Regions from separate parts of the Acidovorax bellezanensis genome, predicted to be linked through region 2. Evidence: predicted binding sites of a transcription regulator. Region 2 holds the regulator's gene; each other region holds the start of a gene.
The links. The regulator LexA, encoded in region 2, represses DNA repair genes until DNA is damaged. The targets are predictions, from matches to a motif close to ACTGTATNNNNATACAGT.
Positions count from the first base shown of each region.

Region 1: a site for LexA is predicted at 4,471-4,488, ahead of N0K08_RS05000 (VRR-NUC domain-containing protein). Genes of this name have one in related genera too.
Region 3: a site for LexA is predicted at 3,511-3,528, ahead of recA (recombinase RecA). Genes of this name have one in related genera too.

Region 1 covers NZ_JAODYH010000003.1:304,955-311,685, forward strand. Annotated here, with positions in the region: gene N0K08_RS04985 (PepSY-associated TM helix domain-containing protein) at 1-1,512, opposite strand, end outside; gene N0K08_RS04990 (hypothetical protein) at 1,514-1,792, opposite strand; gene N0K08_RS04995 (TonB-dependent siderophore receptor) at 1,879-4,080, opposite strand; gene N0K08_RS05000 (VRR-NUC domain-containing protein) at 4,591-6,258, shown strand; gene N0K08_RS05005 (ATP-dependent DNA helicase) at 6,261-6,731, shown strand, end outside.
Region 2 covers NZ_JAODYH010000014.1:156,739-163,469, forward strand. Annotated here, with positions in the region: gene N0K08_RS20670 (Trm112 family protein) at 1-119, shown strand, start outside; gene kdsB (3-deoxy-manno-octulosonate cytidylyltransferase) at 116-937, shown strand; gene adk (adenylate kinase) at 1,284-1,940, shown strand; gene N0K08_RS20685 (asparaginase) at 2,080-3,048, opposite strand; gene lexA (transcriptional repressor LexA) at 3,138-3,812, shown strand; gene N0K08_RS20695 (hypothetical protein) at 3,927-4,268, shown strand; gene N0K08_RS20700 (PP2C family protein-serine/threonine phosphatase) at 4,370-5,125, shown strand; gene N0K08_RS20705 (hypothetical protein) at 5,159-5,839, opposite strand; gene zapE (cell division protein ZapE) at 5,938-6,731, opposite strand, start outside.
Region 3 covers NZ_JAODYH010000005.1:369,867-376,597, reverse strand. Annotated here, with positions in the region: gene N0K08_RS13195 (LysR substrate-binding domain-containing protein) at 1-656, shown strand, start outside; gene N0K08_RS13190 (sensor histidine kinase) at 667-2,127, opposite strand; gene N0K08_RS13185 (response regulator) at 2,124-2,798, opposite strand; gene N0K08_RS13180 (MarR family winged helix-turn-helix transcriptional regulator) at 2,944-3,447, opposite strand; gene recA (recombinase RecA) at 3,588-4,736, shown strand; gene recX (recombination regulator RecX) at 4,805-5,272, shown strand; gene argC (N-acetyl-gamma-glutamyl-phosphate reductase) at 5,520-6,452, opposite strand; gene sucC (ADP-forming succinate--CoA ligase subunit beta) at 6,645-6,731, shown strand, end outside.

The sequences.
Region 1 (6,731 bases), on a different contig from region 2:
CGCGAGCCAATGGTCGCCCGTGGTCAGTCCGTTGAGCAACGGCAGCAGCAGGCACAACGCCGCGAGCAGCGCCAGTTGCTCCTTCCACGCGCAGGCCGGTGGGCGCGCGAGCGCGTGCACCAGGGCCAGTCCCCAGACGCCGAAAAACACCGCCAGCTCCCAGTCGTCACGGTGTGCAATTCCCAAGGGCACCAGGCGATTGCCCCAGAGGTAACCGATGCAGGCCAGGCCCAGGCCGGCGATGGCTGCTACGTTCGCCGCCTCGATCAGCCCGTAGACCCGCGCCGTGGCGGCGCCGAACTCGCCCAGGTGCCTGGGCCGGCGCTTGACGATGAACAGCATGGCGCCCGTGGCCATCATGGCGCTGCCCGCGAGGCCGCACAGAAAGTACAACCACTTCATCGCCAGCCCACCAAACTTCGCCATGTGCAATCCGCCCATGACCGATTGCGCCAGCGACGCCTTGCCGCCATCCACGCCGCCCGGCATGCGCACCTGCAGCACTTCGCCCGTGGCCGCGGAGAACATGGCCATGCCGCTGGTCGGGCTCAGGCGCTGCTGGGCGCTGGCGTCGTCGTTCCAGCCATAGACGCCGATGCGCGCCGCGGCATCGCCCGGGTGATCGACCACCACGGCGCGCACCGGCTGCCCCATCAACTGCTGGCCGCGCAAGGCGAACGGCGCCAGATCGGGAACGGCCATGCTGCGCCCGCTGGGCTGGGGCTTGCCGGGCTCGTTAAGCGCAGCCTGGAAAGCCGCCGCGCCTGCGCTGCCTGCGCCGAACTGCGCGACCACGCCCGCGGGCATGAAGGTCAGGCCCGAAATCACGATGCCGGTGTAGGCGATCATGAACTGGAACGGCAGGGTCAGCACCGCCACCGCGTTGTGCGCATCCAGCCAGCTGCGCTGGCCCTTGCGGGGGCGGAAAGTGAAGAAATCCTTGAAGATGCGCCGGTGCGTGATCACGCCGCTGACCAGCGCCACCAGCATGGCCAGGGCGGCGATGCCGACAATCCACAGCCCCACCTGGCCGGCATGCAGTTCGTAGTGGAAGTCGACGAAATGGTGGCCGCCTTCGGTCTGGCGCGCAGGCGTCTCGCGCCCCGCGGCCAGGGGCTCGCCCGTGGTCGTGTCGAGGTCGGCCGAAGCGTATTGCCGCTGGCTGTCGAACCAATAGGCGCGCAGAGTGCCCGCGCCCTGCGCATCCGCGGGCCACAGCTCCCACATGCCGGCATCGGGATGGTGCTTTGCCATGTAGGCCGCGCCCCAGGCCAGACGCTGCGCCAGCGGCGCCGAAGGCCCGGCCTGGGCCGCGGCTTCGGCCGCCTCCTCGGCATGGTGCTCGGGTGTCATCCAATGGGTGATGGGCTCCTCGAACACGGCCAGCGTGCCCGTGAGGAACACCGCGAACAACAGCCAGGAGAACCACAGTCCGCACCAGGTATGCAGCCAGGCCTGGGCTTGGCGAAAACCGCCCTGCCCTGCGCCGTAAGTGTTTTTTGCCTTGCCCATCTCAGCCTCCCCAGCGCGCCAGCGCGAGCAAGGCGACCGCCGGAACCAGCAGCCCGCGCCAGACCCGGCCCAGTGGCACGGGAGAAAAAGCCCAGACCACGGCCGCCACATACCAGGCGAAGGACAGCTGCACGCCGGCCAGCACCGCCTCGACGCCACCAGGAAAGACCAGGCCGCAGAAAACAGCCCAGGCGCTGGCCAGCAAGTAGCCGCCCAGCACGGCGGCAAGCACGCGGGACAGCAGCGCCAGGCCCGGGTGATGGGTGAAAAAAGGATTCATGCAAAGGCCACAGAAAAAGGAAAGCAGGCAGGGAATGGCATCCCCTGCCCTGTATGACAATCGAAAACGGAAAAAGGGCCAGGTGCTCAGAACCTCCCTTGGAGCGTCACCACCACCGCGCGCTTTTCCCCGTAGAAATTGCCGTAGCCCGCGTAGCCCACGGTGCTGTAGTAGGTCTTGTCGAACAGGTTGCTGACATTGACCGCCACCTTCCAGTCCTTGTCGATGGCATAGCCCAGGCGCGCCGACCAGACGGCGTGGCCCGGTGAAGTGAACTGGTAGGCCGTCCAGGCGCCGTCATAGCGGCCCGTCGCCGGGTTGTAGGCATTGACGCCCGAAGCGCGGAAGTGCGAAGCCTGCGCGACCACCCCAGCGCCCAGGCTCCAGCCGCGCAGATCGCCATCGAAGCGGTAGTCGCCCCAGGCCTTGAACAGATGGCGCGGGGTCACGCTGCTGAAGCGCGCGTCGTCCTGGCGCTTGTCCACGTTGTCATTGAAGGTGTAGCCCATGGCCACCTGCAGCTGGGGCGTCAGGCGCCCCGTCAGTTCCAGGTCCAGGCCCTGGCTGCGCTGGTAACCGTCACGGAAGTAGCAGCAGCCGCCGCGCCAGTCGGTCTGGGGATAGGCCGGATCGAAGGCCGCAGCCCCCTTCTTCTCGGTGCGGAACAGCGCCGCGCTGGCCAGCAGGTCGCGGCTCCATTCGCCCTTGATGCCCAGCTCGTAGGTGCGCCCGCGCACCGGGTCCAGCGGCGTGCCCGGCAGCGGCGCGGAGAACTTGCCGGCCTGCGACTGGTAGATCTCGGCCGTGCTGGCGTAGATGCTGGTACTGGGAGACAGATCGTGGACCAGGCCGATATAGGGCACGAAGACATGGCCTTCGCGACTTTTCGCCGTCAGGCTGCCGTCCATGTCGTTGGTGGTGCTGCGGTCCTGCAGCGTATAACGGCCGCCCAGGATCACCGCCCAGTCCTCGGCCGGACGCAGGCGCACCGAGCCGTAGAGGCCGGATTTCTGCGTGTTCGTCTGCGCACCGTCAGTCCAGTCGCCGAGCGGATAGCCGGGATCGGCCGGTGGCGTGCGATCGAACACGTTGGCGGGGCCGATGCGCGGCCAGAGGCTGCGACTGACATCGCGCGTGCGCTGCAGGTCGGCGCCAACGATCACATCGTGGCGCCGGCCGAATGCATCGAAGCCGCCCTGGGCGTTCAGGTCCAGGCTGGTTTCGCGCGCCTTGTTCTTGCGCTGGTTGATCCACCAGTCGGTGCCGACCAGGGTGCCGGGCGCGGGCGCGCCTTCGATTTCGGCGCCGTTGACGCCTTCATTGAACCGCGTCTGGCGCAACTGCGCCTTGAGCTGCCAGCCCGACGACAGCTGGTGTTCGAGCTTGGCGAACAGCGCCGTGTTCTCGCGCTCTATCCAGTTCCAGGGCGCGCCCATATTGGCGCTGCGCGGCAGGCCGATGTCGCTGCCATCGGCATAGCGCGGCAGGCTGGCGTTGAAGCCGGTGTTGCGATCGGTCTGGTAGCTCGAGCCCAGCGTCAGCAGCGTATCGGGACCGAGATCGAACTCCAGCGTGCCGTACAGCAGCTGGCGCTTGAGCCGGGAAGGCTCGGCCATTTCCTTGCGGTCGTGGGTCACGGCCACCAGCCGGCCGCGGATGCTGCCATCGGCGGTGAGCGCGCCCGTGGTGTCGAGCTCGGCGCGGTAGTTCGCCATACTGCCGCCCGACAGCAGCACCTGGGTCTGGCGCTTGGCCAGCGGGCGCTTGTAGGTGAAATTGATGACGCCGCCAGCCTCGCCCGCGCCGAACAGGCCGTCGGCGCCGCGCAGCAAGGCCACGCTGTCGAACTGGGCCATGTCCTGACTGCGGCTGCCCGAGCGCGTGGAACTGGCCGCGCCGCCGTCATAGCGGATGTTGGTGATGGCCAGACCACGCGACAGGTAGGTGGTGTCCAGCCAGCCCTCCTCGCGCGTCACGCCCGTGGTCTGGTTCATCACATCGTCGAGCGTACGCAGCGCCTGGTCGTCCATGCGCTGGCGCGTGATCACGGTGACCGACTGGGCAATTTCGCGCAGCGACTGCGCCGTCTTGCCCACTTCCACGCCCCGGGGAACGTAAGCGTCGCTGGCCTCGCTGTAGATGTTGGGCGCGGCCTTTTCGGTCACGCGCACTTCATCGAGCGTGGTGGAAGCGGGCGCGTCTTGCGCCCAGGTGATGCCGGGCAGTACGCATGCCAGGCAGGCAGCCGCGGCAGTGGCGCTGCCGGAGAAACGGGGACGGTGGTGCATAAAGCAATTCGGGAGCAGGGAGCATGAAAAGCGCCCGACCGAAGGCATGCGGGACCTGGGGTGCAGCGATGCGCCCTGCGAAGACGCACTGCCATCCACGGCATGCAGCCGCCAGGCCCGGCACACCCGACTGGGCGGCAAGGAATGCTGTGGCTGAACGGCGGTAACCGTATGTAGCTGGCAGACTACATGAGAATAGGAATTAATACTATTCTCATGTGAGAGGCAATTCTATAGGCACCACCGCGCTCTGTTCCAGCTGTAGCGGAAATGTCACATGGATGCGCAGCGCATCGGGGCTCCCAAACGGCCGGCACTGCGTCCGCTGGCGCGCGCAGCTACAGACAAAGTAGCAAAGCCAGGTCCATGGATTCTCCCGCGCGGAGGAAATATGTATTTATGTACAGTATCGCCATGTCCACACTGCTTGAGGCCCAAGGTTTTGCCATTGCCTGCGCGAGCGCAGCCGTGCCGCGCCCGGAGCAGGCCTTCGCATGGAATGTTTGAAGCATGGCAGCCATCCACCCCCTTTACTATCTGCACAACTTCGAGCGCGCGCTCGCCTGGATCGCGCAGCGCTACAGCGACCTGCTGGACAGCGAAGAGCAGCAATTTCTGGTGCAGTTCGCCGCCCTGCCCACGCCTTCCCGGGCGCTGCTGGTGCGCATGCTGATGCGCCGCGGCCCGTGGTTCCGGGCCTCGAAGCTGGTCTATGCGGAAATCCCCGACGTCGGCGCCGCCGCGCAAGCCCTGACGGCCTTGGGCTGGCTCAACACGCAGGCGAGCATGTCGCTGGCCGAGCTGTTCGACCTGCACACCAAGGCTGAGCTGGCCGCATTGTTTACGGGCCCGCTCGGCAGCCAAGGCGCGCGCAAATCGGACTGGCTGCAGACGCTGGGCAGCACGCATGCCCAGCCCCAGCCCCAGCCCTACGCCGCATGGAATCCGCAGGCATCCGAGCCCGTCTGGCGCGTGATGGCCGCCGAACGCATAGAGCGGCTGCGGCTGATGTTCTTCGGCAACCTCCACCAGGACTGGTCGGAATTCGTGCTCTCAGACCTCGGAGTGTTCAAGTACGAGCCGGTGGCGTTCGATGCGTCGTCGCGCGCATTCCAGGCGCGCGGCGACATCGCTGCCTACCTCGCGCAGCACGCCTGCCGCCAGGCGATGGACGAGGGCGCGGATGCGGCCGCCATGCTGGAGGCGATCGCGGGCTGCCAGAGCAGCAACGCCTGGCTCGAAAAACGCCGGGCCAAGCTGCTGCTGCGCCTGGGCAATGCCTGCGAGCGCCAGCAGCACTGGGCCGATGCGCTGCAGGCCTATGCGCTGTGCACTTACCCGGGCGCGCGCCACCGGCGGATCCGGGTGCTGGAACGCCTGGAGCGCCACCAGGAAGCGCTGGACCAGGCCTTGCTGGCGCGGCAGGCGCCCGAGAGCGATGAAGAAGCGCAAAAGCTGCAGCGCATGCTGCCGCGCCTGCTGCGCAATGCGGGGCAGACCAAGGCCGGCAAGCGTTCGCCCCCAGGCCAGGCGCTGCTGCAGATGCGCTCGGATATCGCGCTGGAAGGCCCGGTGGCGGCCATGAGCGTGGAGTTTGCGCTGCGCCAGCATTGGCACAGCGACGCCAGCCCCGTGTTCTACGTCGAGAACGCGTTGGTCAATTCGCTGTTCGGCCTGCTGTGCTGGCCCGCGGTCTTCGCGCCGCTGCAAGGCGCGTTCTTCCACCCGTTCCAGAGCGGGCCCGCCGACCTGAGCGCGCCCGATTTCGCAGACCGCAGGCAAGCGCAGTTCGCCACCTGCCTGGCCGAGCTCGATACAGACAGCTACCGCCACACCATCCTGCAGCGCTATGCCGACAAGCAGGGAGTGCAGTCGCCGTTCGTGTTCTGGCAGATGCTGTCCGCGGAACTGCTCACGCTGGCGCTGGAGTGCATTCCGGCCGAGCATCTGAAACGGCTGTTCCAGCGCCTGCTCGCCGATGTCAAGACCAACCGCAGCGGCCTTCCCGACCTGGTGCGGTTCTGGCCCGCGGAAAAGCGCTACGCCTTCGTCGAAGTCAAGGGGCCGGGCGACAAGCTGCAGGACAACCAGATCCGCTGGCTGCAATACTGCAGCGACCACGGCATTCCCGTCAGCGTATGCCATGTGCAATGGCGCGAGAGCGCGGAGCCAGGCTAGCCATGGACTGCACCGTCTCCGTGCGCACCCTGTGCGAGTTCACCGCCAGGCAGGGCGATCTGGACCTGCGTTTCACGCCCGCGCCCACGGCCTTGCAAGGCATGGAAGGCCATGGGCTGGTGCGCTCGCGCCGCGGCCCCGAGTACGAAGCGGAAATCAGCCTGCAAGGCGTCTACCAGACGCTGCAGGTGCGCGGACGCGCGGACGGCTACGACCCCGTGGCCCAGCAGCTCGAAGAGATCAAGACCTACCGCGGCGAGCTGGGCGCGATCCGCGCCAACCACCGGGCCCTGCACTGGGCCCAGGCCAAGATCTATGGGCATCTTCTGTGCGCGCAACGCGCGCTGCCGCGCCTGAAAATTGCGCTGGTCTACTTTCACATCGGCACCCACAAGGAAGACGTTCTGGTCGAGACCCTCGACGCCGCGGACCTCCAGGGCTTCTTCGACACGCAATGCGCCCGCTTTCTCGAC
Region 2 (6,731 bases):
GCGAGCGCCAGGAACTGGTTTCGCGCAGCGCACGTCTGGCCTATCCCGTGCGTGACGGCATGCCCATCCTGCTGGAAAACGAAGCCCGCACCTTGAGCGACGAGGAACTCGACGCATGACGGCCGACGTCCACCCCCACGCCACGCCCGCGCTGTTCACCAGCAGCGGCTTCACGGTACTGATTCCGGCGCGCATGGCGTCGAGCCGCCTGCCTGACAAGCCGCTGGCCGATATCGCCGGCCTGCCCATGGTGGTGCGGGTGGCGCAGCGCGCCCTGCTGAGTCAGGCCACGCGAGTGGTGGTGGCGGCGGACGACGAACGCATTGTCGAGGCCTGCGAAGCCCATGGCGTGCAAGCCATTCTCACGCGCGCCGACCACCCCAGCGGCAGCGACCGCCTGGCCGAAGCCTGCGAACAACTGGGTCTGGACGGCCATGACTGCGTGGTCAACGTCCAGGGCGACGAGCCCTTGATCAACCCCCAGCTGATCGACGCCGTCGCCCAGCTGCTGCTGCAGACGCCCGACGCCAGCATGGGCACGGCCGCCCACCCCATCGACCGCCTCGAAGACTACCTGAACCCGAATGTGGTCAAGGTGGTGCGCGACGCGCAAGGCCTGGCCCACTATTTCAGCCGCGCGCCGATTCCTTTCGCGCGCGACCATGCGGCCCAGGCCTGGTGGAACAATCCCCAGGCGCTGGCCGGCCACGATGGCTTTGCACCGCTGCGCCACGTGGGCATTTACAGCTACCGCGCCGGTTTTCTGCGCCGCTTCCCCCTGCTCCCACCCGCGCCCACCGAAGCCATGGAAGCGCTGGAACAGCTGCGTGCCCTGTGGCACGGCCACAAGATCGCGGTCCACATCACCCACGATGCGCCCGGCGCTGGCGTCGATACGCCGGCCGATCTGGAGCGTGTACGGGCCTTGCTGGGCTGAGCGCAGGCGCACCGCAGATGGCAGAAACAGCATGCTCCCACGCCCACTCGTGGGCGCTGCACTTGCCCAAAATCGGTACTTTTCCTTGTTTTCTGCCAAAACTTTCAGAAATAACAGAAAATAGAAACAATTCGCGAACGCAGGAAGCATGCCCACAAGGTGCGCTGTCCCGGTCCCGCCAGCGCTTTGCGCGCAGGGCCGTCGTCACCTTGGCAGCAACGCAACCGGCGGCAAGGCCGAATGTGCGTGCTATCCTTGCCGCGAAAAATGCGGCATGGACCGTGCCGGCGCTGACGCCGGCACGGTCCATCGCCGCCTGAAAAATTTCAACACTTCGAGGATTTCCATGAAACTGATTTTGTTGGGCGCTCCCGGCGCCGGCAAAGGCACACAGGCTGCTTTCATCTGCCAGAAGTACGGCATCCCGCAAATTTCCACCGGCGACATGCTGCGTGCCGCCGTCAAGGCCGGAACACCCCTGGGCCAGCAAGCCAAGGCGGTGATGGATGCGGGCCAGCTGGTCAGCGATGACCTGATCATCGGTCTGGTGAAGGAACGCATCCAGCAGCCTGACTGCGCCAAAGGCTTTTTGTTCGACGGCTTCCCACGCACCATCCCCCAGGCGGATGCGATGAAGGCCGCGGGCGTCAAGCTCGACTACGTGCTTGAAATCGATGTGCCGTTTGACGCCATCATCGAACGCATGAGCGGCCGCCGTTCGCACCCTGCTTCGGGCCGCACCTACCACGTCAAGTTCAACCCACCCAAGGTGGCTGGCAAGGACGATGTGACGGGTGAAGACCTGGTGCAGCGCGAAGACGACAAGGAAGAAACGGTGCAAAAGCGCCTGCAGGTCTACAGCGACCAGACCCGTCCTCTGGTGGATTACTACCGCCAGTGGGCCGAACGGGACGCCGCCCAGGCGCCCCAGTACCGCGCCATCAGCGGCATGGGTACGGTCGAGGAAATCACGGCGCGCGCTTTCGCGGCTCTGGAGAACTAAAGCACCCCCTGTGCGGCTTCGCCGCTTCCCCCTCTCTCGCTTCGCGGGAGGGGGACGGCACCGTCGCTGCGGGGCGGCCCTTGCTCGGTGCCCCTGCGTCGGGACGCACCGGTTGCAGAGGCTGCGGACTGTGCAATCGCTATAGATCGCTGATAAGCGCCAACTGCAGGCTGATGCGCGCCTTCACAGGCGACAGCGTCACCGGCCGGGGCTGCAAGGCCTCGGTGCTTGCCGTTTCCGGCGAGCCCACCAACTGACCTTCGCTGCAACGTGTGCCTAGCCACACGGGCACGCCTGCGCGCATTGCGCGCTGCAAAGCTGCTTCCAGCGCGTGGTGCAGCGTGCCATTGCCCGTCGCCGCCACCACCAGTCCCTGCACGCCCTGGGCCACCAGGGCGTCGACGGCGCGGCCGTTGCAGCCCGCATGGCTGCTGACCAGCTCGACCCAGGGCCAGTCGCCCGCAGCCGGCAACAGCTCCAGACACCCGCCCTGTGCACCACCCATGTCCGCGGGCTGCTGCCAGCGCACCCGGCCCTCTTCCATCCACCCCAAAGGCCCCTGCTCGCCCGAAGAAAACGCATCCAGCCGATAAGGGTGCTGCTTGCGCACCGCGCGCGCACCGTGCACCTGACCCGCGGCCACCACCAGCACCCCGCATGCCTTGGCATCGACCGCACAGGCCACGGCATCGCGCAGGTTCTGCGGCCCATCGGCCAGCAAGGCCGTGGCCGGGCGCATGGCGCAGGTCAGCACCACGGGCTTGGTCGACACCGGCAGCACTTCGTGCAAGAACCAGGCGGTTTCTTCCAGCGTGTCGGTTCCGTGGGTGATGACGACCGCCGCCACATCCTCCTGCGCCTGCCAATGCGCGCAGCGCAGCGCCAGATGCCGCCAGGTGGGCCCATCCATGTCCTTGCTGTCGAGCTGGGCCACCTGCTCGGAGATCAGGCCGCCGCCAGCCACCTGGGCCAGATCCGGCACGGCCGCCAGCAACTGCTCCACGCCCAATTGCGCTGCCGTATAGCCCACGGACTGCGAAGAATGGGCCGCCGTGCCCGCAATCGTGCCCCCTGTGGCCAATATCACCACATTTTTTGCCTTACCCACTTGCGGCTCCTTGAAAACTGGTGAAAAATACAGTCACTGTATAAAAGAACAGATGGCTTTCGCCAGCTGTCATCTGCACAAGGACTGCCATGCTCGATCATCCCAAGCTCACACCGCGACAGCAGCAAATTCTGGATTTGATCCAGTCTGCCATCGAGCGCACCGGCGCGCCCCCGACCCGCGCCGAAATCGCCGGTACGCTGGGCTTTCGCTCAGCCAACGCCGCCGAGGAGCATTTGAAAGCCCTGGCCCGCAAAGGTGTGATCGAACTGGTCAGCGGCACTTCACGCGGCATCCGCCTGTGCCACGACACGGTGCGCAACATCAATGCCTCGCGGGGTGCGAGTTTTGCATCGCCGCTGGCCGCGATGGCTTCGCTGGTGCTGCCCCTGATCGGTCGCGTGGCCGCCGGCTCGCCCATTCTGGCGCAAGAGCACATCGACAAGACCTATGCGGTGGAGCCCGGCCTGTTCCAGGCCAAACCCGACTATCTGCTCAAGGTGCGCGGCATGTCCATGCGCGATGCCGGCATCATGGACGGCGACTTGCTTGCCGTACAGGCCAGCAGTGAAGCCCGCGACGGCCAGATTGTAGTCGCGCGCCTGGGCGATGAAGTCACCGTCAAGCGCCTGCGCCGCACGCGCACCGGCATTGAACTGCTGCCCGAAAACCCCGACTACCCCATCATCCACGTCAAGCCCGACGAGCCTTTTGCCATTGAAGGCCTGGCCGTAGGCCTGATACGCAACAGCCTGTTCATGTAACAGGCGCACTTTCCCCCCCCCGCAGGGTCCTGCCGGTCTCTGCACTGCAACTCTCGGCTGCCCCCAGCCGAAGCACGGCTACGGCCGCTCAAGTACCTTTGCTGGAGTTATCACATGCAATTTTCTTTGCAGGCCCTGCCTTTCTCGCGCCACGCCCAAAACGACGGGCTGTTTGCCCAGTTCTCCCCCGCCGCGGACGCCTTCGGCAGTCTGCCCCAACGGGCATGCGTTGCCCGTCAGCGCATGGACAGCCCTGCGCTGCTGTGCGCCAACGGCGCCACCGCCGCGCGCCCCGGTCTACGCCAACCTGCGCTGATCAGCAGCCCCCAGGGCCGCGTGCGCATACTGCGCAACGAAACCAGCAGCCAGGGCAGTCGGCTCCTGATGTCCGGACGCATGGCCGATGTCTGCGCCGCGCTGAACCGCATGGCCGTCAACGAGTTCGCCAGCCGCTGAACCTTTGGCGGGCGTCGCACACGGGTCAGGCAGGAAGGAAACATGCGCGTACACTGTTGGCACGCAGTTACTGCCATCTTCATTACGGGCCGCATTGTTCCATGCCTCCGTCTTTTCGCCTTCTCGCCTCGACTGGCCTTCACCGGGGCGACCGGCCCTATCAGCAAGACCAGGTCTTGCTGATTGCCCATGCACGCATCCATGGCTGCGTGCTGGGCGTGATCGCCGATGGCATGGGCGGACTCAGCGGCGGGCGCAAGGCCTCGGATCAGGTCATGCTCACCTGCCAGCAGCTGTTCGAGCGCTACGATCCCGCCCACGATGACCCCGCCGTTTTGCTGCAGACCATGGTGCATGAAGCGCATACGGTGATCCGGCTGACGGCCATCGCCGCGGAGCAGGAGCCGCACAGCACGCTGGCCGCCTTCATCGTCCAGCCCAGCGGAGAATGCCACTGGGTGCATTCCGGCGATTCACGGATTTACCATTTCCAGGACGCACAGCTGCTGCACCGGACCCGGGACCACTCCTATGTGCAGGCCCTGGTCGACCGTGGCGAGCTGACCGAAGCCCAGGCCCATAACCACCCGCAGTCCAATGTGCTGGTCGGCTGCCTGGGGTCATCTTCCGCTCCCCCGGCGACGGCTCACCATATCGCCAAGCTCGCGCCCGGCAGCACGCTGCTGGCCTGCAGCGACGGCCTCTGGCACTATTTCGATGCCGACGAACTGGCGCAGTTACTGCAGGCGCTGCCGCCACGTGAAGCGGCCGAATGCCTGGTCCAGCAGGCCCGTCTGCGTGCCTGTGGCGCGGGCGACAACCTGTCCCTGGCGATCATCAAGATCCAGGCGCTGTAAATCGGCCTGGCACCGCCCCGTCTTCCGGGCGCCCTAGGGCGACACCGTGGCCGGGCCTGGCAGCGGCAGGGGTGCCGGCTTTTTCCGGTCCGACTGCTCCTGGGCCTTGGCCTTGGCCTGTTGACGTTCCTTGTGTTCTTGCGCCTGGCGCTGCTTGGCCTCGTTGCGCTCGCGCGCGGCCGTGCGGCGCTCGACTTCCGTGCTCTGCTTGCGTGCCAGCTCCGCGGCATGGGACTGCTGGCGCTGGCTCAGGGTCTGGGCCCGCTCGCGCGCCTGTTGCGCGTGCAGCGCCTGGTCATTGGCCACATCCTGCGCGGTGCGTGCAGGGGCCGGCGCTCCGCCAGGAAGCGTTGCGCCACGGGTCTTGCCCTCGACCGGCGCCTTGGAGCGTGGCTCCTGGCTTTTTTGCTCGATGGAGCGCAGGCGAGCGGCCGACTTCTCACGCCGCTCGATGTCGTTGATTTTCAGCTCCTGCAGGCGCAGCGCATTGTCTTCATGGCGCGCCTGCGTGCGCACTTCCCTCAAGCAGTCTTCCACCGCGAAACGCTGATAACAGGCCCTCTCCTGCTGGCTGAGGCGCTGCTGGATGGCTTGGCGCTCGGCCGCAATGCGCGCGCGAACCGCATCGCGCTCGACTTGCGCCGCATGTGCCGCCTCTCGCGTCTGACCCGCATCCTGCGCCTGGGCCATGCCCGCGCTCAGCAGCAACCCCATGGCCAAGCCGGCCAGACCAGGGCGCAGGCGGCGCAGGAGCGCAGCAGAACCCGCTGCGGGGACAGGACAAAAAGGCAGGCAGTGCAATGGCATGGGCGTCAGGTCAGGCTGGTATCAACTAGGCGGTGCTCGAGCGCCAGAAACTCCTGGGACTGCATCTCGTTGAGTCGCGAGACAGTGCGCGGAAACTCGTGCGCCAGCGGACCTTCAGTGTAGAGCTGCTCGGGAGCCACTTCGGCCGAGAGGATGATTTTCACCCGGCGGTCGTAGAGCACGTCGATCAACCAGGTGAAGCGCCGCGCGGGCGACGCCATGTTCACCGGCATGAAAGGCACGCCCGACAGCAGCACGGTATGGAATTGGGTGGCGATTTCCAGATAGTCGTTTTGCGAACGCGGCCCGCCGCACAGCGTCTTGAAATCGAACCAGACCACGCCGCCGGCACGGCGGCGGGCGCGGATTTCACGTGCTTCGATGTGCAGCACCGGATCTTCGTCCTGGACTTCGGCCAGCTGATTGAAGGCCTGCTCCATCGCGGCATCGGCCTCGGGACCCAAGGGCGTGTGATAGAGCTTGACCATTTCCAGCGTGCGCCGACGGTAGTCCGTGCCGTTGTCCACGTTGACGATCTCCATGCGCTCGTTGAGCAGGGCAATCGCCGGCAGGATGCGGTCGCGGTGCAGGCCGTTCGGGTACAGCCCGTCGGGCACGAAGTTCGAGGTGGTGACAAAGCCCACGCCGTTGTCGAACAAGGCTACCAGCAAGCGGTAGAGGATCATCGCGTCCGTGATGTCCGCGACGTGGAACTCGTCAAAACAGATGAGCTTGTATTTCTTGGAGATGTTCTTCGCCAGCACGTCCAGCGGATCCTGCACGCCCTGCAGGCCCGCCA
Region 3 (6,731 bases), on a different contig from region 2:
ACCTGTCGGTGCTGCCCACCTTTGGCGCCAAGTGGCTGATACCGCTGCTGCCGCAGTTCCAGCAGCGCGAGCCCCAGGTCACGCTGCACTTCGTGCCCTATGTCGACGGCTATGACTTCAAGAGCCCGACGCTGGACAGCTCCATCCTGTTTGGCGACGGCCATTGGCCGGGGGCGCGCGCGCACTACCTGGTCGGCCAGCAGGTGGCGCTGATTGCACCGCCGCTCGGCAGCCCCGGCGCACCTGCCATACGCACGCCCCAGGACCTGGTCGGCTGCACGCGACTGCGCCATGTGACCATTCCCGATGCCTGGGCGCAATGGAGCCAGGCCCAGGGCGTGAGCGAGATGCGCGCACTCGACGGCCCGCAGTTCGATCAGTTCCAGAGCATCATCCGCGCGGTGATGGCCGGCATGGGCGTGGCGCTGGTGCCGCGCTGCCTGGTGCAGGACGAGATCGCGTCGGGCCTGGTCACCGAGCCTTTGCCCGGCCACGGCTACACCAGCCATCTGGGCTACTGGTTCTGCTATCCCGAAGGCCGTGCCCACCATGGCGCCTTGAGCTCCTTTCGCAGTTGGCTGCTGGAAACGGCGGCACAGTCCAGCGCTGCCATGGTCACTGCCTCCCAAGCCAGCGCCAGCGACCTGCCGACCTGATCCGCCCGGCTCAAAGGGCCGCGGAACGCGCGGGCGGCGCCGCGCGCGCCGCGAACTGCACGCTGAAGCGCGCGCCCGTGGGCACCTGCTGGGGGCGCGCGGCTTCCAGCGTCACCTTTGCGCCATGGTGGCGCGCAATCTCCATCACGATGGGCAGACCCAGGCCCGAACCATCGGCCTGCGTGCCCAGCGCGCGGTAGAACGGCTGGAACACCAGCGCGCGTTCGGCCTCGGGCACGCCCGGGCCGGTGTCTTCGACCTGCAGCAGCAGCACCCGGCCAAAAGTGTCGGTCAGCAAGCGCACGGTCACCACGCCAGGCTGCTCCAGCGACGAAGGCGTGTAGTTGATGGCGTTGTCCACCAGATTGCGCACCAGCTCCGTGAGCAGCGTCGGGTTGCCATCCATCCAGACCCCGGGCGCGCCGGGCTCGGCGCCGTCGTAGCCCAGGTCCACCCGCTTGTCCAGCGCCCGCGGCACCGAGTCGCGCACCACATCGATCACCAGCCGCGCCAGGTCGCAGGGCTGCTTGAGCATGCCGGCCCCCGTGCCTTCGACCCGCGCCAGCGCCAGCAACTGGTCGACCGCGTGGCTGGCGCGCATGCTCGCCCGGCCGATCTGCTGCAGCGAGCGCTTGAGCTCCTGCGTGCTCGTGCCTTCACGCTGGGCCAGATCGGCCTGCATGCGCAGACCCGCCAGCGGCGTCTTGAGCTGGTGGGCCGCGTCGGCCAGAAAGCGTTTTTGCGTGGCCAGCGAAACGTTGAGCCGGCCCAGCAAATCGTTGACCGCGTCCACCAGCGGCGCCACCTCCTGCGGCACGGCCTGGATGTTGAGCGGCGACAGGTCATCGGGCTTGCGCGCACGGATGCGCTCCTCCAACTGGTGCAGCGGCTTGATGCCACGCGCCAGCGCCATCCACACCAGCAACACCGACAGCGGCAGCACCACGAACTGCGGCAGCATCACGCCCTTGATGATTTCGGCAGCCAGCACGCTGCGCTTTTCCCGGGTTTCCGCCACCTGCACCAGCGCCAGCGGCCCGCCTGCGCGCGGCAGCGGCACCCAGACCGCCGCCAGGCGCAAGGCCACGCCGTTCAGCTCGGCGTCGTACAGCTGGACTTCACCGCTGCGCAGCTCCGTCTCGGTCAGTGGCGGCGCAGGCAGCGTGCCCTCGCCCGCGAGCAGCTTGCCCTGGGGATCGAGCACCTGGTAATGGACGCTGTCGGGCGTGCTCGCGCGCAGGTCATGGCTCAGCGCCAGGGGCAGGCTGAATTGCGGATGGCCTTCCTGCACCTGCTGCGCCAGCGCCTGGGCGCCGTATTCCAGCGCCCGGTCAAACGGCTTGTTGGCCAGGCCCTGCGCGACCAGCCAGGTCAGCGCCAGACTCACCGGCCACAGCAGCAGCAGCGGCGTGAGCATCCAGTCGAGGATTTCGCCAAACAGCGAGCGCTGCTCGCGCTGAAAGATCTTCAATCTCTTATCTTTTCCAGGCAGTAGCCCAAGCCTCGTACCGTCGCGATGCGTATCGGGCCGTGCTCGATCTTCTTGCGCAGGCGATGGATATAGACCTCGATGGCGTTGTTGCTCAGCTCCTCGCCCCACTCGCACAGGCGCTCGACCAGCTGGTCCTTGCTGACCAGGCGGCCGGCGCGCTGCAACAGCACTTCGAGCAGGCCCAGTTCGCGCGCCGACAGCTCGACCATCTTGCCGTCGATGGTGGCCACGCGGCCCGACTGGTCGTAGACCAACGGTCCGTGCTTGATGGTGCTGCTTGCGCCGCCCATGCCCCGGCGCGTCAGCGCCCGCACGCGCGCTTCGAGCTCCTGCAGGCTGCAAGGCTTGGCCATGAAGTCATCGGCGCCGAAATCCAGGCCCTTGACCCGCTCTTCCACGCTGTCAGCCGCCGTGAGGATGAGCACCGGCAAGGTATCGCCGCGCCCGCGCAAGCGGCGCAGCACTTCCAGGCCATGCATCTTGGGCAGGCCCAGGTCCAGAATCAAGAGATCGAACTCGCTGCTGGTCAGCAACACCGACTCGGCCTCGCTGCCGCTGGCCACATGGCTGACCACAGCCCCCGAGCCGCGCAAGCTGCGCTGCAGGCCGTCGGCAAATACCTGGTCGTCTTCGGCAATCAGAATGCGCATGCGGAGTCTCCTCGATGAGCGCGGCAGTACACAGCCGCCAGGCCGTGCAGCCATTCTAGGAGCGCACCGCGGTGCACCACCAGCGGGTTTTCGCCGGGCCCCTTGGGGGGCAGCGAGACGCAGTGGACGAGCGTGGGGGCTCTGCTTACGCGGGCCGGCCGCTGCTGGCCGCGTAGGCCTCCAGCCCCAGCGCCACCACGGTCGCCACCTCGTCCCCCACTTCGGCGCGGAACTCGGCTTCCGCCTGGGCCACGGCCGCCTCGAAAGCCTGCAGCCAGGCCAGGCCGGTGGGAGTGAAGCGCAGCCAGCGGGTGCGCTTGTCGCGCGCATCGGCCTCGCGCGTGACCAGCCCCCAGGCAATGCACTGCTCGACCAGATCGGCCATGGCCTGCTTGCTCATGCCCGCGCGCTCGGCAAGATCGGTCAGCCGGTCACCGCCCAGCGACAGGTGACGCGTGATGTGGATATGGGCGGCGCTGACCTGGTCGCGCGCCGCCAGGTTGGACAGCGCCAGCGGCACCTCGACCGCACGGGCCATGAGCTGCATCACCCGCGCGTCGAAGCGGCGCATGGAATGACCGAGCAGACGGCCCAGATGGGTCTGGCGCCAGGCGTCCTGTACAGGCGTGGCAGGTGGGGTGTAGTGCATGGCTTATTGTCAGGCAAACTGACTAAAAACTATCTATACACGATAAGACAACGCCCATAAACTACTGTTCAAGCATCCAGCCCGGCAGTCACAGCAGACGGGGCGTTCTATCCAAGCCATTGTTTTTCAAGGAGTTTTCCATGGAAGTCACCACCGTCAAGAACAGCAACCCTCCCGTCGCCGCCAATGCCGAAAAGGCCAAGGCCTTGCAGGCAGCGCTCGCCCAGATTGAAAAACAGTTCGGCAAGGGCACCATCATGCGGCTGGGCGAAGGCGAAGTGATTGAAGACATCCAGGTGGTGTCCACCGGCTCCCTGGGCCTGGACATCGCGCTGGGCGTGGGCGGTCTGCCACGCGGCCGCGTGGTCGAAATCTACGGCCCGGAATCCTCGGGCAAGACCACGCTGACCCTGCAGGTGATCGCCGAAATGCAAAAGATCGGCGGCCAATGCGCGTTCGTCGACGCCGAGCATGCGCTCGACGTGCAATACGCCCAGAACCTGGGCGTGCAACTGTCCGACCTGCTGATCAGCCAGCCCGACACCGGCGAGCAGGCGCTCGAAATCGTCGACAGCCTGGTGCGCTCGGGTGCCGTCGACCTGATCGTCATCGACTCGGTCGCAGCCCTCACGCCCAAGGCGGAAATCGAAGGCGACATGGGCGACGCCCTGCCCGGCTTGCAGGCCCGGCTGATGAGCCAGGCACTGCGCAAGCTCACGGCCACCATCAAGAAGACCAATTGCATGGTCATCTTCATCAACCAGATCCGCATGAAGATCGGCGTGATGTTCGGCTCGCCCGAAACCACCACCGGCGGCAATGCGCTCAAGTTCTACGCTTCCGTGCGCCTGGACATCCGCCGCACCGGCACGATCAAGAAGGGCGACGAAGCCATCGGCAACGAAACCCGCGTGAAGGTGGTCAAGAACAAGGTCAGCCCCCCGTTCAAGACCGCCGAATTCGACATCCTGTTCGGCGAAGGCATTTCGCGCGAAGGCGAAATCATCGACATGGGCGTGGAAGCCAAGATCCTCGACAAGTCGGGCGCCTGGTACGCCTACCGCGGTGAAAAGATCGGCCAGGGCCGCGACAACGCGCGTGAATTCCTGCGCGAAAACCCCGATCTGGCTTTCGAGATCGAAAACCGCGTGCGTGAAGGCCTGGGCATCTCCCTGCTGGCTGGCACCGCGCCCGCCCCGGGCTCCGGCAAGCCGTCCAAGGCCGACAAGGCAGCTGAAAAAGCGGAAAAAGCCGCGACCGCAGCGTCCGCAGCAGCAGCCGACAAATAAGTCCAGCCACCCTGCCGCCGCCCAACGTGCCCCGCGCCGTTGCGCGGCGGTCGCGCTTTTGCACTCCCATGGGCTTTACCACCCTCTCCCTCAAAGGCCGCGCGCTGCGCCTGCTGTCCCAGCGCGAGCACTCGCGCCTGGAACTCGAACGCAAGCTCGCTGCCCATGTCGCCGAAGGCGATGACCTGGCGGCCGTGCTCGACGAGCTCGAAGCCAAGAACTTCATCAACCCCGAGCGCGTCGCCCAGTCCCTGGCCAACCGCCGCGGCAGCAAGCTGGGCACGGCCCGCGTCATCCAGGAAATGCGCAGCAAGGGCCTGGATGACGACACCGTGCGCGCCGCCACCCTGGAACTGCGCGCCACCGAACCGCAACGCGCCCACGCCATCTGGCGTCAGCGCTTCGGCGCGCCAGCCGAAACCCCGCAGGAAAAGCTCAAGCAAATGCGCTTTCTGGCCAGCCGCGGATTTTCGGGCGACGTGGTGCGCAAGGTAGTGGGCGGGCAGGTGCCGGACGACATGCCGGACCAAGACTGAAGAAACAGGCCTGCGGGTCCATAGAAAAACGCAGAGCCGCCTCTGCGCTGGCCCCCCAGGGGGTGTTTCTTTTCAACGCTTGCACAACCCACTGCCTAAAAAACTGGCGTAACCCAGCAAGGGGACACCGAGCAAGGGCCGCCCCGCAGCGACGGTGCCGTCCCTGGCCGGGCGCCCCCCTCCACCGAAGGATGAGAGGGGGGAGCGGGGGCCGGCCATCCGGCGCAGCCGCTCAGGGGGTGCTTTGTCAGATCCCCAACATCAACTGCATGTTCTGCACTGCCGCGCCGCTCGCGCCCTTGCCCAGGTTGTCCAGGCGGGCGATCAGCACGGCCTGGCGGTATTCCTCGTTGGCGAAGACGCGCAGCTCCAGCTTGTTGGTGCCGGCCAGGGTATCGGCGGCGAGCTTGCCGTCGGACGTGGGCGGCAGCACTGACACCCATTGTTCGGGCGTCGCCGTGCGGGCGTAGTGGCTGGCCAGCGCATCGTGCAGGTCGGCGGCCTTGGGCGCGCCGGGCAGCAGGTCCAGGTGCAGGGGCAGTTGCACCAGCATGCCCTGGGCGAAGTTGCCCACCGCGGGGATGAACACCGGGCGGCGCGTCAGGCCCGTGTAGTGCAGGATTTCAGGGATGTGCTTGTGCGCCAGGCCCAGGGCGTAAGCCTCGTAGGGCGCGGCCGTGCCGGCCTCGTAGGCTTCCATCATCGACCGACCGCCACCCGAGTAGCCCGACACCGAGGGCAAGCTCAGACCGAAGTCCGCGGGCACCAGGCCGGCGTCCACCAGTGGGCGCAGCAAGGCGATGGCGCCCGTGGCGTAGCAGCCGGGGTTGCTCACGCGCGTGGCGGCCTTGACGGCATCCAGCTGACCGGCGCACAGCTCGGGAAAGCCATAGACCCAGCCCGGCGCCGTGCGGTGGGCCGTGGACGCGTCGATGATCTTGATGTTGCGGCCGGTTTCCTGGTTCACGGCATCCACCATGGCCACGGTATCGCGCGCGGCGTCGTCGTGGAGGCACAGAATGACCAGGTCCACGCCGGCCACCAGCGCGCGCTTGGCGGCCGGATCCTTGCGCAGCTCAGGCGCGATGCTGACCAGCTCGACCTGTGGCATGGCCTGCAAACGCTCGCGAATCTGCAAGCCCGTGGTACCGGCTTCGCCGTCGATAAACACTTTGGACATGGAAAACTCCTGCAATCGGCCCCAGCCCTGCTCCCTACGGGCAGAGCCAAAGCCAGGTATATGGGTTAGTGGTTTTACACCGCAGTTGGTGCATCGCACCATGATACATTTCCGGCTTGCCATGCCCCATACCCGCAGCCAGACCACAACTATGGCAATCGGGTAAACCACCATTCCTGAGAGAGACAACTCATGAAGATTCATGAATACCAAGGCAAGGAAATCTTGCGCCAGTTCGGCGTGCCCGTACCGCGCGGCATTCCTGCATACACCGTACAA